One region of the Edwardsiella sp. EA181011 genome, then DNA from elsewhere that is predicted to be linked to it. Evidence: predicted binding sites of a transcription regulator. Region 1 holds the regulator's gene; the other holds the start of a gene.

Evidence for each region. Region 1 encodes PhoB, which activates phosphate uptake and scavenging genes when phosphate is short. Its sites were predicted from a motif close to CTGTCATAAAACTGNCNNAT; they were not measured.
Region 2: pitA (inorganic phosphate transporter PitA) is a predicted target of PhoB. The motif match lies at 2,568-2,587, and genes of this name have one in related genera.

The regions. Positions count from the first base shown of each region.
Region 1 is NZ_CP011364.1:3,343,273-3,349,397, reverse strand. Features, by position in the region: gene QY76_RS14840 (AAA family ATPase) at 1-1,313, opposite strand, end outside; gene sbcD (exonuclease subunit SbcD) at 1,310-2,542, opposite strand; gene phoB (phosphate regulon transcriptional regulator PhoB) at 2,733-3,422, shown strand; gene phoR (phosphate regulon sensor histidine kinase PhoR) at 3,443-4,744, shown strand; gene ppx (exopolyphosphatase) at 4,777-6,125, opposite strand, start outside.
Region 2 is NZ_CP011364.1:829,901-836,025, reverse strand. Features, by position in the region: gene mgtA (magnesium-translocating P-type ATPase) at 1-2,307, shown strand, start outside; gene pitA (inorganic phosphate transporter PitA) at 2,593-4,089, shown strand; gene QY76_RS03735 (sodium-dependent transporter) at 4,169-5,518, opposite strand; gene uspB (universal stress protein UspB) at 5,753-6,088, opposite strand.

The sequences.
Region 1 (6,125 bases):
CGGCGTTCCAGCAGCATCTGCCAGCGCGGCAGCCGTTCGCCCCACAGGGCGTGCTGCCGGTCGGCGTCCAACTGCCGCTGCAGCGTGGCCTGCTGCTGTCGCTGGGCCGTCTGCTGCGCGCTGAGCTGCTGTTGCTGCGCCTGCAGATCCTGCCGCTGGCGCTGACTCTCCTGCCACTGCTGCGACAGCCGCTGCTCGGCCTCCTCCTGTTTGCCCAGCGCATTGTCCAGCGGCAGCACCCGCTCGGCGATCAGCGCCTGCGTTTCGTCACGGCGCTGGCGCAGCTGCTGCCAGGCGAGCTGGGCCTGCTGTAGCGCCTGCTGCAGCGGATCCCGCTGGGCGGCCGCCGTCTGTAGGCGCGCCTCCAACTGCTGCTGTTGGGCGTCTGCCTGGCGCAGATCCTCCTCGGCCTGCGTCAGGCTTTGGTAATACGGCCGCAGCCGCAGCGCAGGTTCGGCGTGGGTCAGTTGCAGCAGCTGCGGCTGAAGGGCGAGCCAGTGTTGCTCGGCCTGTGCGGCCTGCGTCTGCGCCTGGCTCAGCGTCTGGCGCCGCTCCTGCTGGTGCCGTAGCCAATCCTGCTGTTGCTGTGCCTGCGTCAGCTGGGCGCGCAGCGTCTGCTCCTGCGCTTGGGCGTGGCTCAGACTGGCCTGCAGCGCCTCGCGCTGGGCCTCGCTAAGCAGCTCAACGCCGGCGGCGCGCTCGCGCAGTGCATCCAGATCGCTCTTGGCCTGCTTAAAGCGGGCGAAGACCGCCTCGGAGAGGCGCCCGTAGATCTCGGTACCGGTCAGCTCCTCCAGCAGTTCGGCGCGTTTGCCCGCATCGGCGTTGAGGAACGCGGCGAACTCTCCCTGCGATAGCATCATCGACTTGGTAAAGCGGCCAAAGTCCAGGCCGGTCAGCTCAGCGATGGTTTTTAGCTTATCGCTGATTTTATCGCACAGGATCGTACCGTCATCCAGCCGCGCTAGCTCGGCGCGTATCGCCTGCAGCTTGCCGTCGGGGCGGTTGTTAGCGCGGCGCTGGCTCCAAAAGGCGCGGTAGCCTATCCCCTTTACCTCAAACTCCACCTCGGCCAGGGACTCGGCGGTGCCGCGGGTCATCAGCTCATTCTGGCTGGCGGAGATGGTGTCCAGACGCGGGGTTTGGTGGTACAGCGCCAGGCAGATGGCGTCCAGCAGGGTGGTTTTTCCCGCGCCGGTGGCGCCGGTAATGGCGAACAGTCCGCTATCGCAGAAAGGGGGGGCGCTGAAGTCAATTTTCCACTCGCCGCGCAGCGAGTTGATGTTCTTAAAGCGTAGGCTGAGGATCCTCATGCCTGCGTCTCCTCTGTATCGGGGTCCTGCGTTATCTCCTGCAGCACCTGCTGGAACAGCCGCTGCGCCCGCGCCTGTTGCTGGGGATCGCTCTCCTGCTCCAGCGCCAGGCGTCGGCTAAATACGTCGTCGGGGGTCAGCTCGCTCAGGGTCTCGCCGGCCTGCATGGTCAGGGCGCGCTGGCGCTGCTCACGGCTGCGCCGCAGCAGCAGGATCTCCACCGGCAGCGTCTCCGCCTGCTGCTGCAGCGTGCGTTCGCTTTCGCTGAGCCAGCCGTCGCTGTCGATCTCGATGTCCAGCCAGACCGGCTTGTCCGTCGCCAGGGGGCGCAGGGCCTCCATGGCCGCGCCAATCTCCGCCAGCGAGCCCTTGAGCAGGCGCATCGGCTGGCTCTGGGGGACGGGCAACTGGGTTATCTGCGGCGCGCTGCCATAGGCTAAGGTCACCAGGCAGACGCTTTTGCTGCTGCCCAACTCGTCAAAGCTCAGGGGGATCGGGGAGCCGCTGTAGCGAATATGCTCCGCGTGACCGACCCGCTGCGGGCGGTGAATGTGTCCCAGGGCGATATAGTCTGCCGGGGGAAAGGCGCTGGCCGGCAGGGCATCCAGCGTGCCGATATAGATATCGCGCACCGATTCGGAGCCGCTGACGCCGACGGTGGTCAGGTGGCCGGTGGCGACGATCGGTAGCGGCTGCGCCAGCGAGGCCTGCAGCGCCAGCGCACGCTGATACAGGGTGTGGTAGTGATCGCTGATGGCCTGCTGCAGCGCCTGCTGCTTCTCCGCGGCGGACTGGCCGGCGCGGCTTTGCAGCAGGTCGCGCGGTCGCAGAAAGGGAACGGCGCACAGGATGGCGCCGGGGCTGCCGTCGCGTCGTCGCAGCAGCAGCGGCGCATCGTCGGCGTGGGCGCCTGCGATCACCTGGGTATGCAGGCAGGCCAGCAGCTCGCGGGACTCGTTGAGGGTCGCCACCGAGTCGTGGTTACCCGCCAGGACGATCAACTGACAGCCGCGCCCCTGCAGCGCCACCACAAAGCGGTTGTACAGCTCGCGGGCATAGCTGGGCGGCGTTCCGGTATCGAACAGATCGCCGGCCACGATGATGGCGTCGGCCTGCTGCTGCTCGGCCTGCAGCAGCAGCCAGTCGAGAAACACACGGTGTTCATCGGCGCGGCTTTTACCGTAGAAGTGCTGGCCAAGGTGCCAGTCGGAGGTATGGATCAGACGCATGGTGTCCCTTGCTTGGCAACGGGGGCGCGCCCGCGGCGGCGGGCGGAGGATATGGTGGCCAGTATACCCGGCGCGGCAAAAGGGCGCCAACCCGTTGGCCGCCGCGGCTGGGGGGATCTCTTTTTTTTCATAAATCTGTCATAAAAATGACGCATAATTGCAGCGGATGACAATTAACCGGGAAGTCAGTATGACCATACGCATTTTAGTCGTAGAAGATGAAACGCCCATCAGGGATATGGTGAGTTTCGTTCTGGAGCAGAACGGCTATCAGCCGCTGGAGGCGGAGAGCTATGACGGTGCGTTAAGCCAGCTGTGCGAGCCTTACCCCGATCTGATTCTGCTGGACTGGATGCTGCCCGGCGGCTCGGGTATCCAGCTTATCAAGCAGCTGAAGCGGGAGCCGGCGACCCGGGATATTCCGGTGATGATGCTGACGGCGCGCGGCGAAGAGGAGGATCGGGTGCGCGGCCTGGAGGTGGGCGCCGATGACTATATTACCAAGCCGTTTTCGCCCAAAGAGCTGGTGGCGCGGATCAAGGCGGTGATGCGGCGCATTTCGCCGATGGCGCTGGAGGAGACCATCAACCTACAGGGGCTGAGCCTCGATCCCGTCTCGCACCGGGTGATGGCCAATGACATCGCGCTGGAGATGGGGCCGACCGAATTTAAGCTGCTGCACTTCTTTATGACTCACCCTGAGCGAGTTTACAGCCGCGAACAGTTGCTCAATCATGTCTGGGGCACTAACGTGTATGTGGAGGATCGTACCGTCGATGTCCACATCCGTCGTCTGCGCAAGGCACTGGAGGGCAGCGGTCACGATCGCATGGTGCAGACCGTGCGCGGTACCGGCTACCGTTTCTCCGCCCGTTTCTGATCGGCGACGGAGTTCTGACTGTGTTAGATAAACTCTCCTGGAAGACGCTGCTGTCTGAGCTGCTGCTGTGCTGCGTGCCGGCGCTGCTGCTCGGCGCGCTGTTCGGCTATTTACCCTGGTTTTTACTGTTGGCGCTGTGCCTGCTATTGATGTGGCACGGCTGGAATCAGCTGCGGCTCTCCCACTGGCTGTGGGTGGATCGCAGCATGACGCCGCCCAGCGGGCGCGGCAGCTGGGAGCCGCTGTTTTACGGGCTGTACCAGATGCAGCAGCGCAATCGGCGGCGGCGGCGTGAGCTGGCCTTGCTTATCAAACGGTTCCGCAGCGGGGCGGAGTCGCTGCCCGACGCCATTGTGATGCTGACCGATGAGGGCAACATCTTTTGGTGTAACCATCTGGCGCAGCATCTGCTGGGGTTCCGCTGGCCGGAGGACAATGGGCAGAATATCCGTAATCTGCTGCGCTATCCCGAATTCAGCCGCTATCTGGGCACCGCCGACTACGCCCGGCCGCTGACGCTGCACCTTAACAGCGGGCGCTATATGGAGTTTCGCCTGATGCCCTACAGCGAGGGGCAGATGCTGATGATCGCGCGCGATGTGACTCAAAAGCGTCAGCTGGAGGGCGCGCGGCGCAACTTTTTTGCCAACGTCAGCCATGAGCTGCGCACGCCGCTGACGGTGCTACAGGGCTATCTGGAGATGTTTGGCGACGATGCCATGCCGGCGCCGCAGCGCGAGAAGGCGCTGTTGACCATGCAGGCGCAGGCGCAGCGTATGGATGGACTGGTCCGGCAGCTGCTGGTGCTGTCGCGGATTGAGGCGGCGCCGGACATCGATCTCAGCGCGGTGGTCGATGTCCCGGCGATGCTGCATATGCTGGAGCGGGAGGCCAACGCGCTGAGCGACGGTCAGCACAGGCTGCACTTTAGCATTGATGACGGCCTGCGGGTGCGCGGCAACGAGGAGCAGCTGCGCAGCGCCGTCTCCAACCTGGTGTATAACGCGATCAACCATACGCCGGCGGGGACGCAGATCAGGGTATGCTGGCAGCGTACCGCGCAGGGGGCCCATTTTACCGTACAGGACAATGGGCCGGGCATCGCTCGGGAGCACCTCAGCCATCTGACCGAACGCTTTTACCGGGTCGATCGCTCCCGCTCCAGTCGCACCGGCGGCAGCGGGCTGGGACTGGCCATCGTCAAGCATGCGCTGCAGCATCATGAGGCACAGCTGGCGATCGATAGCACGCTCGGGCAGGGAACCCGCTTCGCGTTTACCCTGCCGTCCCATCTGGTGTTCAACGGCGCGCCGCCGGGCTGATGCCGCCGGGCTCGCGTGCGCACCGGCGCACGCTAGTCCTCCAGCTGCGCTTCGATCACCAGGCTCCAGCCGTCGACGCTGCGCCAGTACTCCTGCTCCTTCTCCACGTCCAACTGCACCAGGCTATTTTGCCGCAGATAGTGGGGCGGGAAGCGCAGCACCCATTGAAAGCCATAGGTCTCCAACTGCAGCGTATCGGGCGGCGCGGTGGACTGGCGCTGATTGTTGAGCAGGGTGGCCAGACGCAGGATCTGGATCAGCGGCAGATACTGCTTTTTCTTAAACAGGGTGAAGCGCGGCAGCTCCTCCAGCCGCAGCGCCTTGCGCTGGCTGCGCACCAGCGTCGCCAGCATCAGTTGCTGCTCCTGGGTGAAGCCGGGCAGATTGGTGTTCTGCAGGATATAGGCCGAGTGGCGCTGCATGCCGCTGTGGTTGATGCTCAGCCCCACCTCATGCAGCGCGGCCGCCCAGTTGAGCAGGGCCTCTAGCTGCGGATGCACCAGGCGCGGGTTTTGCACCATCCACTGTGCGTAGAGTTGCTGTGCGCTGGTCTGCACGCGCTGGGCCTGCTCACGGTCAATATTGTAGTGTTCGGCCAGGCTGCGCGCGGTGCGGCTGCGGATATCCTGGTGACGGAAACGCCCCTCCATCTCATACAGCACCCCTTCGCGCAGCGCGCCGTCTGACAGGCGCAGCTGCTTTATCGCCAGCGCGTCGAACACCCCGCACAGAATGGCCAGCCCCGGAACGAAGACCTGGCGGCGATCCTCGGACAGCCCCGGCAGACGCAGGCGATCGACGTGGTCGTAGCGCAGCACCTCGTCGCACAGCATCGCCAGGCGCGCCGGGGTGAGCAGCCCATCTTTCTCGCCCATGGCGATCAGAACCTCATAGGCCGCCTTAATGGAGCCGGAGGCGCCCAGCGCGGCGTTCCAGCCCTGAATGCGGTACTGCCAGGCCATGTTCTCCAGCTTTTGTGCCGCGGCCAGGCGGGCGCGCTGAAAGCCGGCGGCGCTGATGACCCCGCCGGCAAAGAACTGCTGGGCAAAGCTGACGCAGCCCATGCGCCGGCTCTCGACCAGAATTGGGTCAAAGTCCTCGCCGATCACCATCTCCGTGGAGCCGCCGCCGATGTCGATCACCAGCTTGCGGCCCTTCTCCGGCTGGGTATGGGCGACGCCCATAAAGATCAGGCGCGCCTCTTCATGGCCGGAGATGATCTCGATGGGGTAGGGGATCACCTTGGCGGCGCGCTTGAGAAACTCCTGAGCGTTGTCGGTCTGACGTAGGGTGTGGGTGCCGACGATGCAGACGTTTTCCGCCGGAAAGCCCTGCAGGCGCTCGGCGAACAGGGCCAGGCAGGCCAGGCCGCGCGCCATGG
Region 2 (6,125 bases), 1.4 Mb from region 1:
ACCAATAAGGCCGCCGAGGCGCTGAAGTCCATGGTTCGCACCACGGCGACCGTGCTGCGGCGCGCCCACCCGTTTGCCCAGAGCGAATGCCACGAGATACCGATGCAGCAGCTGGTGCCGGGCGACATCATTCTGCTCTCCGCCGGCGATATGGTACCGGCTGACGTAAAGCTGATTGAGTCGCGCGACCTGTTTATCAGCCAGGCCGTGCTGACCGGAGAATCCCTACCGATCGAAAAATATGATGTGACTGCCAGCGTGCGTGAAAAGTCCAGCGCACCCTGCGGCGCCGAAGGCAGCCTGCTGGAGCTGGCCAACGTCTGCCTGATGGGCACCAACGTCTCCAGCGGTACGGCCCGGGCGGTCGTGGTCGCCACCGGCAACCGCACCTACTTCGGCTCGCTGGCCAAATCCATCGTCGGCATACGCTCGCAGACCGCGTTCGACCGCGGCGTTAACAGCGTCAGCTGGCTGCTGATCCGCTTTATGCTGGTCATGGTGCCGATCGTGCTGCTGATCAACGGCTTTACCAAGGGTGACTGGACCGATGCCGCGCTGTTCGCCCTGGCCGTCGCCGTCGGACTCACGCCGGAGATGCTGCCGATGATCGTCAGCTCCAACCTGGCCAAAGGCGCCATCACCATGTCGCGGCGTAAGGTGGTTGTGAAGCGCCTCAACGCCATCCAGAACTTTGGCGCCATGGACGTGCTGTGCACCGATAAGACCGGTACCCTGACTCAGGATCGTATTATTCTTGAGCACTATCTGGATACCCAAGGCGTCGAAAATCCTCGCGTTCTGCAGCTGGCCTGGCTGAACAGCTATCACCAAAGCGGTATGAAGAACCTGATGGACAAAGCGGTGATCCGCTGCGGCCAGGATAAACCGGCCATTGAGGCGATGGCCGGCTACAGCAAAATCGACGAGCTACCGTTTGACTTCAGCCGGCGCCGTCTCTCTATCGTGGTCAGTGATGAGCAGCAGAACCATACGCTGATCTGTAAGGGCGCCGTCGAAGAGATGCTGGCCATCGCCAGCCACATTGAAGAGCAGGGCCAGGTGCAGCCGCTGGATAAGGCGCGCCGCGCCGCGCTGCAGTCGCTGGCGGAGGGGTATAACCGTCAGGGATTCCGCGTGCTGATGCTCGGCACCCGCGAGCTCGGCCGCGATGGCTGCGCGTTTCCTCTGAGCATTGCCGACGAGCGCGACCTGACCCTGTGTGGCCTGCTGACGTTTCTGGATCCGCCGAAAGAGTCCGCCGCCACCGCCCTGGACGCGTTGCGCGAAAACGGCGTCGTGGTCAAAGTGCTGACCGGCGATAATCCGACCGTCACCGGCAAGATCTGCCAAGAGGTGGGGCTGACGCCGGGCGAGATCCTGCTGGGCAGCGATATCGAAAGCATGGACGACCAACAGCTGGCGCAGGAGGCGGAGCAGCGTACCGTCTTCGCCAAGCTGAGCCCGCTGCAAAAATCCAGGGTACTCAAAGCGCTGCAGAATAATGGCCACACCGTCGGATTTCTCGGCGATGGCATCAATGACGCCCCGGCGCTGCGCGACGCCGACGTCGGCATCTCCGTCGATACCGGAACGGATATCGCCAAAGAGTCGGCGGATATCATCCTGCTGGAGAAGGATCTGATGGTGCTGGAGCAGGGGGTGATCACCGGCCGTGAGACCTTCGGCAATATCATCAAATACCTGAACATGACCGCCAGCTCTAACTTCGGCAACGTGTTCTCCGTGCTGGTCGCCAGCGCCTTCATCCCGTTCCTACCGATGCTGGCCATTCAACTGCTGCTGCAGAACCTGCTGTACGATCTGTCGCAGATGAGCCTGCCGTGGGACCGGATGGACAGGGAGTTTCTGCGTAAACCGCGGAAGTGGGACGCCAAAAACATCGGCCGTTTCATGCTGTGGATCGGGCCGACCTCATCCCTATTTGATATCGCCACCTACGCCCTGATGTGGTATGTGTTCTCTGCCAACAGCGTTACTCATGAGTCGCTGTTCCAGTCCGGCTGGTTCATCGAGGGACTGCTGTCGCAGACGCTGGTCGTGCATATGCTGCGCACCCAGAAGATCCCGTTCATTCAGAGCTGCGCCGCCCTGCCAGTAATGCTGACTACCGGAATCATCATCGCGCTCGGGATCTATATTCCCTTCTCGCCGCTGGGACACTTTATCGGCCTGCAGCCGCTGCCGCTGACCTACTTCCCGTGGCTGGTCGCCATCCTGCTGAGCTACTGCATCCTGACGCAGCTGATGAAGCGTTTCTATATTCACCGCTTCGGTCAGTGGTTCTAACCCCCGCGGCGCGCTGCCATATCACGCAGCGTGCCGCGATTGCTCGGGTAAAAATACGCCGGGATGGTGCTGATAAACAAGGAAATGCCATAGAAAACCCCATCAGCTTATAAAATATTTTTAGCAGCATAATTCTTATAACTTTATGAAATACTAAGAGTAGTCTTAACTTCCCGCCCGCTTTTGCCGCCGACAAATCAAAAAAACGTCATATTTTACTTTTCCCCACCCAGTCTTCTCGCCGATAATGCGCCGCGTTCATGTCCACAAACTGGCGTAACGCATATGCTACATCTCTTTGCAGGGCTAGATTTCCATACTGGCCTAATGTTAGTCCTCGCGCTGCTCTTTGTGCTGTTCTACGAAGCCATCAACGGCTTCCACGATACGGCCAACGCGGTCGCAACCGTGATTTACACCCGTGCCCTGCGCTCGCAGATCGCCGTGGTAATGTCCGGTATTTTTAACTTCCTCGGCGTCATGCTGGGCGGCCTGAGCGTGGCCTATGCCATCGTTCACCTGCTGCCGACCGACCTGCTGCTGAACGTGGGCTCCGCCCATGGACTGGCCATGATGTTCTCCCTGCTGCTGGCGGCGATCATCTGGAACCTGGGAACCTGGTATTTCGGCCTGCCGGCCTCCAGCTCCCACACCCTGATCGGGGCCATCATCGGCATCGCGCTGACCAACGCGCTCATGACCCATACCTCCGTGGTGGATGCGCTGAACATCCCGAAGATGATTGAGATCTTCCTCTCGCTGATCATCTCGCCGATCGTCGGCCTGCTGCTGGCCGGTCTGATCGTCTGGATGCTGCGCCGCTACTGGAGCGGAACCAAAAAACGTCGCCGTATTCATATGACGCCGGCCGAGCGTGAAAAGATCGATGGCAAACGCAAGCCGCCGTTCTGGACCCGTATCGCCCTGATCGTATCGGCTATCGGCGTCAGCTTTTCCCATGGTGCGAACGATGGACAGAAAGGGATCGGTCTGCTGATGCTGGTGCTAATCGGCGTCGCCCCGGCCGGTTTCGTGATGAACATGGACGCGACGGGGTACGATATTGCCCGCACGCGCGATGCCATTACCCACCTGGACCAGTACTATCGTCAGCATCAAGCTGAGCTGAGCCACGTCATCAGCGCGGAGCCGGAAGTCCCGGCCAGCGAAGAGGCCAACGGCAGCAAGATCTTCCACTGCGACCCCGCCCGGGCCCAGGTCGCCATCGCCAGCGCGCAGGGTATGCTGACCGATCTGCAAAGCTACGATCAGCTGAGCGTCGATCAGCGCAGCCATATGCGCCGCCTGCTGATGTGCGTCGCCGACACGGCCGGTAAGGTAGCCAAGCTGCCGGAAACCAACGAAACCAATAAGCGCTTCCTGACCGATCTGCGCAAAGATCTGCTGGCAACGGTGGAATATGCTCCGATGTGGATCATCGTCGCCGTTGCCCTCGCCCTGTCGCTGGGCACCATGGTCGGCTGGCGTCGCGTCGCCACCACCATCGGCGAAAAGATCGGGAAGAAAGGGATGACCTACGCGCAGGGGGTCTCCGCGCAAATGACCGCCGCGGTCTCCATCGGCGTGGCCAGCTACACCGGGATGCCTGTCTCCACCACCCATGTACTCTCCTCTGCGGTCACCGGCACCATGCTGGTCGACGGCGGCGGCGTACAGGGCAAAACGGTGAAGAACATCCTGCTGGCCTGGGTGCTGACGCTGCCCATGGCGATCATCATCTCCAGCCTGCTGTACTGGCTGGCGCTCACCTTCGTGGTCTAACGGCCCGCTAAGCGATAAAAAAGCCCGCGAATGCGGGCTTTTTTTGGCCGATAGGCGCTGGGCCGCATGCGTCCGCGCCTTACACCACGCCATGCAGCAGAATAACCCCAATGCACAGCGGCGCGGCGTAGCGCCAGGTAAAGCGCAGGGCGTGACGCCAGTGCGCCGGCAACGTCTCCGGCAGCAGCGCCTCCAGGCGCGACGACCAGCCAAACAGCAGACAGATCGCGATGGCGAACAGCGGCATCATCAGGTTAGAAGTCAGAAAGTCCAGCCAATCGAACAGAGTACGCCCACCCAGAGTGTAGCGCGCCAGCGGCCCAAACGAGAGGGTCACCGGGATCCCCGCCGTCATGATGCCAGCGCTGACCAGCAGGGTGGCGTTACGCCGCGACCACCCCCAGCGTCCACAGGCAAATGCCACGATATGCTCCAGCAGGGAGATCGACGAGGAGAGCGCCGCCAGCAGCAGCAGCACAAAGAACGCCAGTGCCCACAGGCTGCCAAACGGCAGATGGGAAAAGAACACCGGCATCGTCATAAAGGTCAACCCCGGCCCGGCGCTGGGGTCCAGCCCGGCCGCGCTCAGCGCGGGAAAAATCATCAGCCCGGCCAACACGCACACCAGGCAAGAGAGCGCCACCACCCACAGACTGGAGCGGGCCACGCCGCGGCTGTCCGGCAGATAGGCGCCATAGGTGGTGTGGATCCCCAGCCCCACCGACAGGGAGAAAAAGGCCAGGCCCAGCGCATCCAGCACGCTTTTCCCGCTCAGATGGCTAAAGTCGGGCTGCAGGAACATCCGCAGGCCGGCACCGGCGCCCGGCAGCGTCACGCCGATCGCGATCAGCGCCACCATGATCAGCAGCAGCAGTGGCATCATGACCTTCACCGCCTTCTCGACGCCGCGCTGTACGCCGCCCAGCACCACATAGCCGGTCAGGGCGGCAAACAGCAGGTGGGTCAATACCGGCCAGTAGGGATCGCTGATGTAGCGGCTAAACAGCGCCTGGAGCGCAGACGCATCGCCGCTCTGCAAGCGGCCGGCGCCGGCCAGCAGCGTATAGCCGACGGTCCAGCCACCGACCACGCTGTAAAAGCTATAGATACATCCGCTGGTCACGATACCCAGGATACCCACCCATCCCCAGCGGCGGCCGCACATCTGACTGAACGCCTTCACTACACTCTGGCGGCTATGGCTGCCCAGCAGCGTTTCTGCCATGAACACCGCCAGCCCCAGAGTAAAGCTAAACAGCAGAAACAGCAGCAGAAACGCTCCGCCGCCGTTGGTGGCCGTCACATAGGGAAATTTCCAGATGGCGCCGATACCGATCGCCGATCCTGCGGCGGCCAGGATGTGCCCCACCCGCGATGACCACTGGGGACCGCGGGCGGCCGTCTGGCCACTGGCTAACATTTGACTCATAACATCGCTCCGGTTGAATTACGGATCGCCGGAGTTCGTCTTGAGGGTATCTGCAACAAGGCCGCCATCCGGCGGCCCTGAAAGAATGAATGGTGTGCGCAGGCCGCCCTAGGTGCTAAGGAGAAGAAGTAGGTTTAGCAGGCGACGCTGGGTTGACATGGTCATCGAATCCATCATGAAAAGTTCCTCTCCACCCTATAACAATCCCAGGCATTAGGCAACGCCCGTTTCCCCTCAGTGCCAGAGCGTCAGCGCAATCAACGCGACCACCACCAGCCCGCACAGGGCGCTGGTCAGCATAAACTGACGGCGCAGACGCTCGCAGCGGCGGATAAACTCCCCGTCATGGTGATCGCAGTAACGGCGCTCATAGATATAGCGCACCAGGCGCAGCTGTTTGCTGGGTTGGCCGTGGCTGGTAAAGAAGCCGCCGCCGTCCACGTACTGGTACAGCAGCGGATCGCAGCCGCGCAGCACCACCAGCAGGGCGCGCAGGGAAGAGTAATAACGCAGCATGTTGACCACGCACACAATAAACAACGCCCAAAATAACGCGACGGTATTAATCATGGTTTCCCCTCCCGGCATCCTCACGGCGTAACCTCCC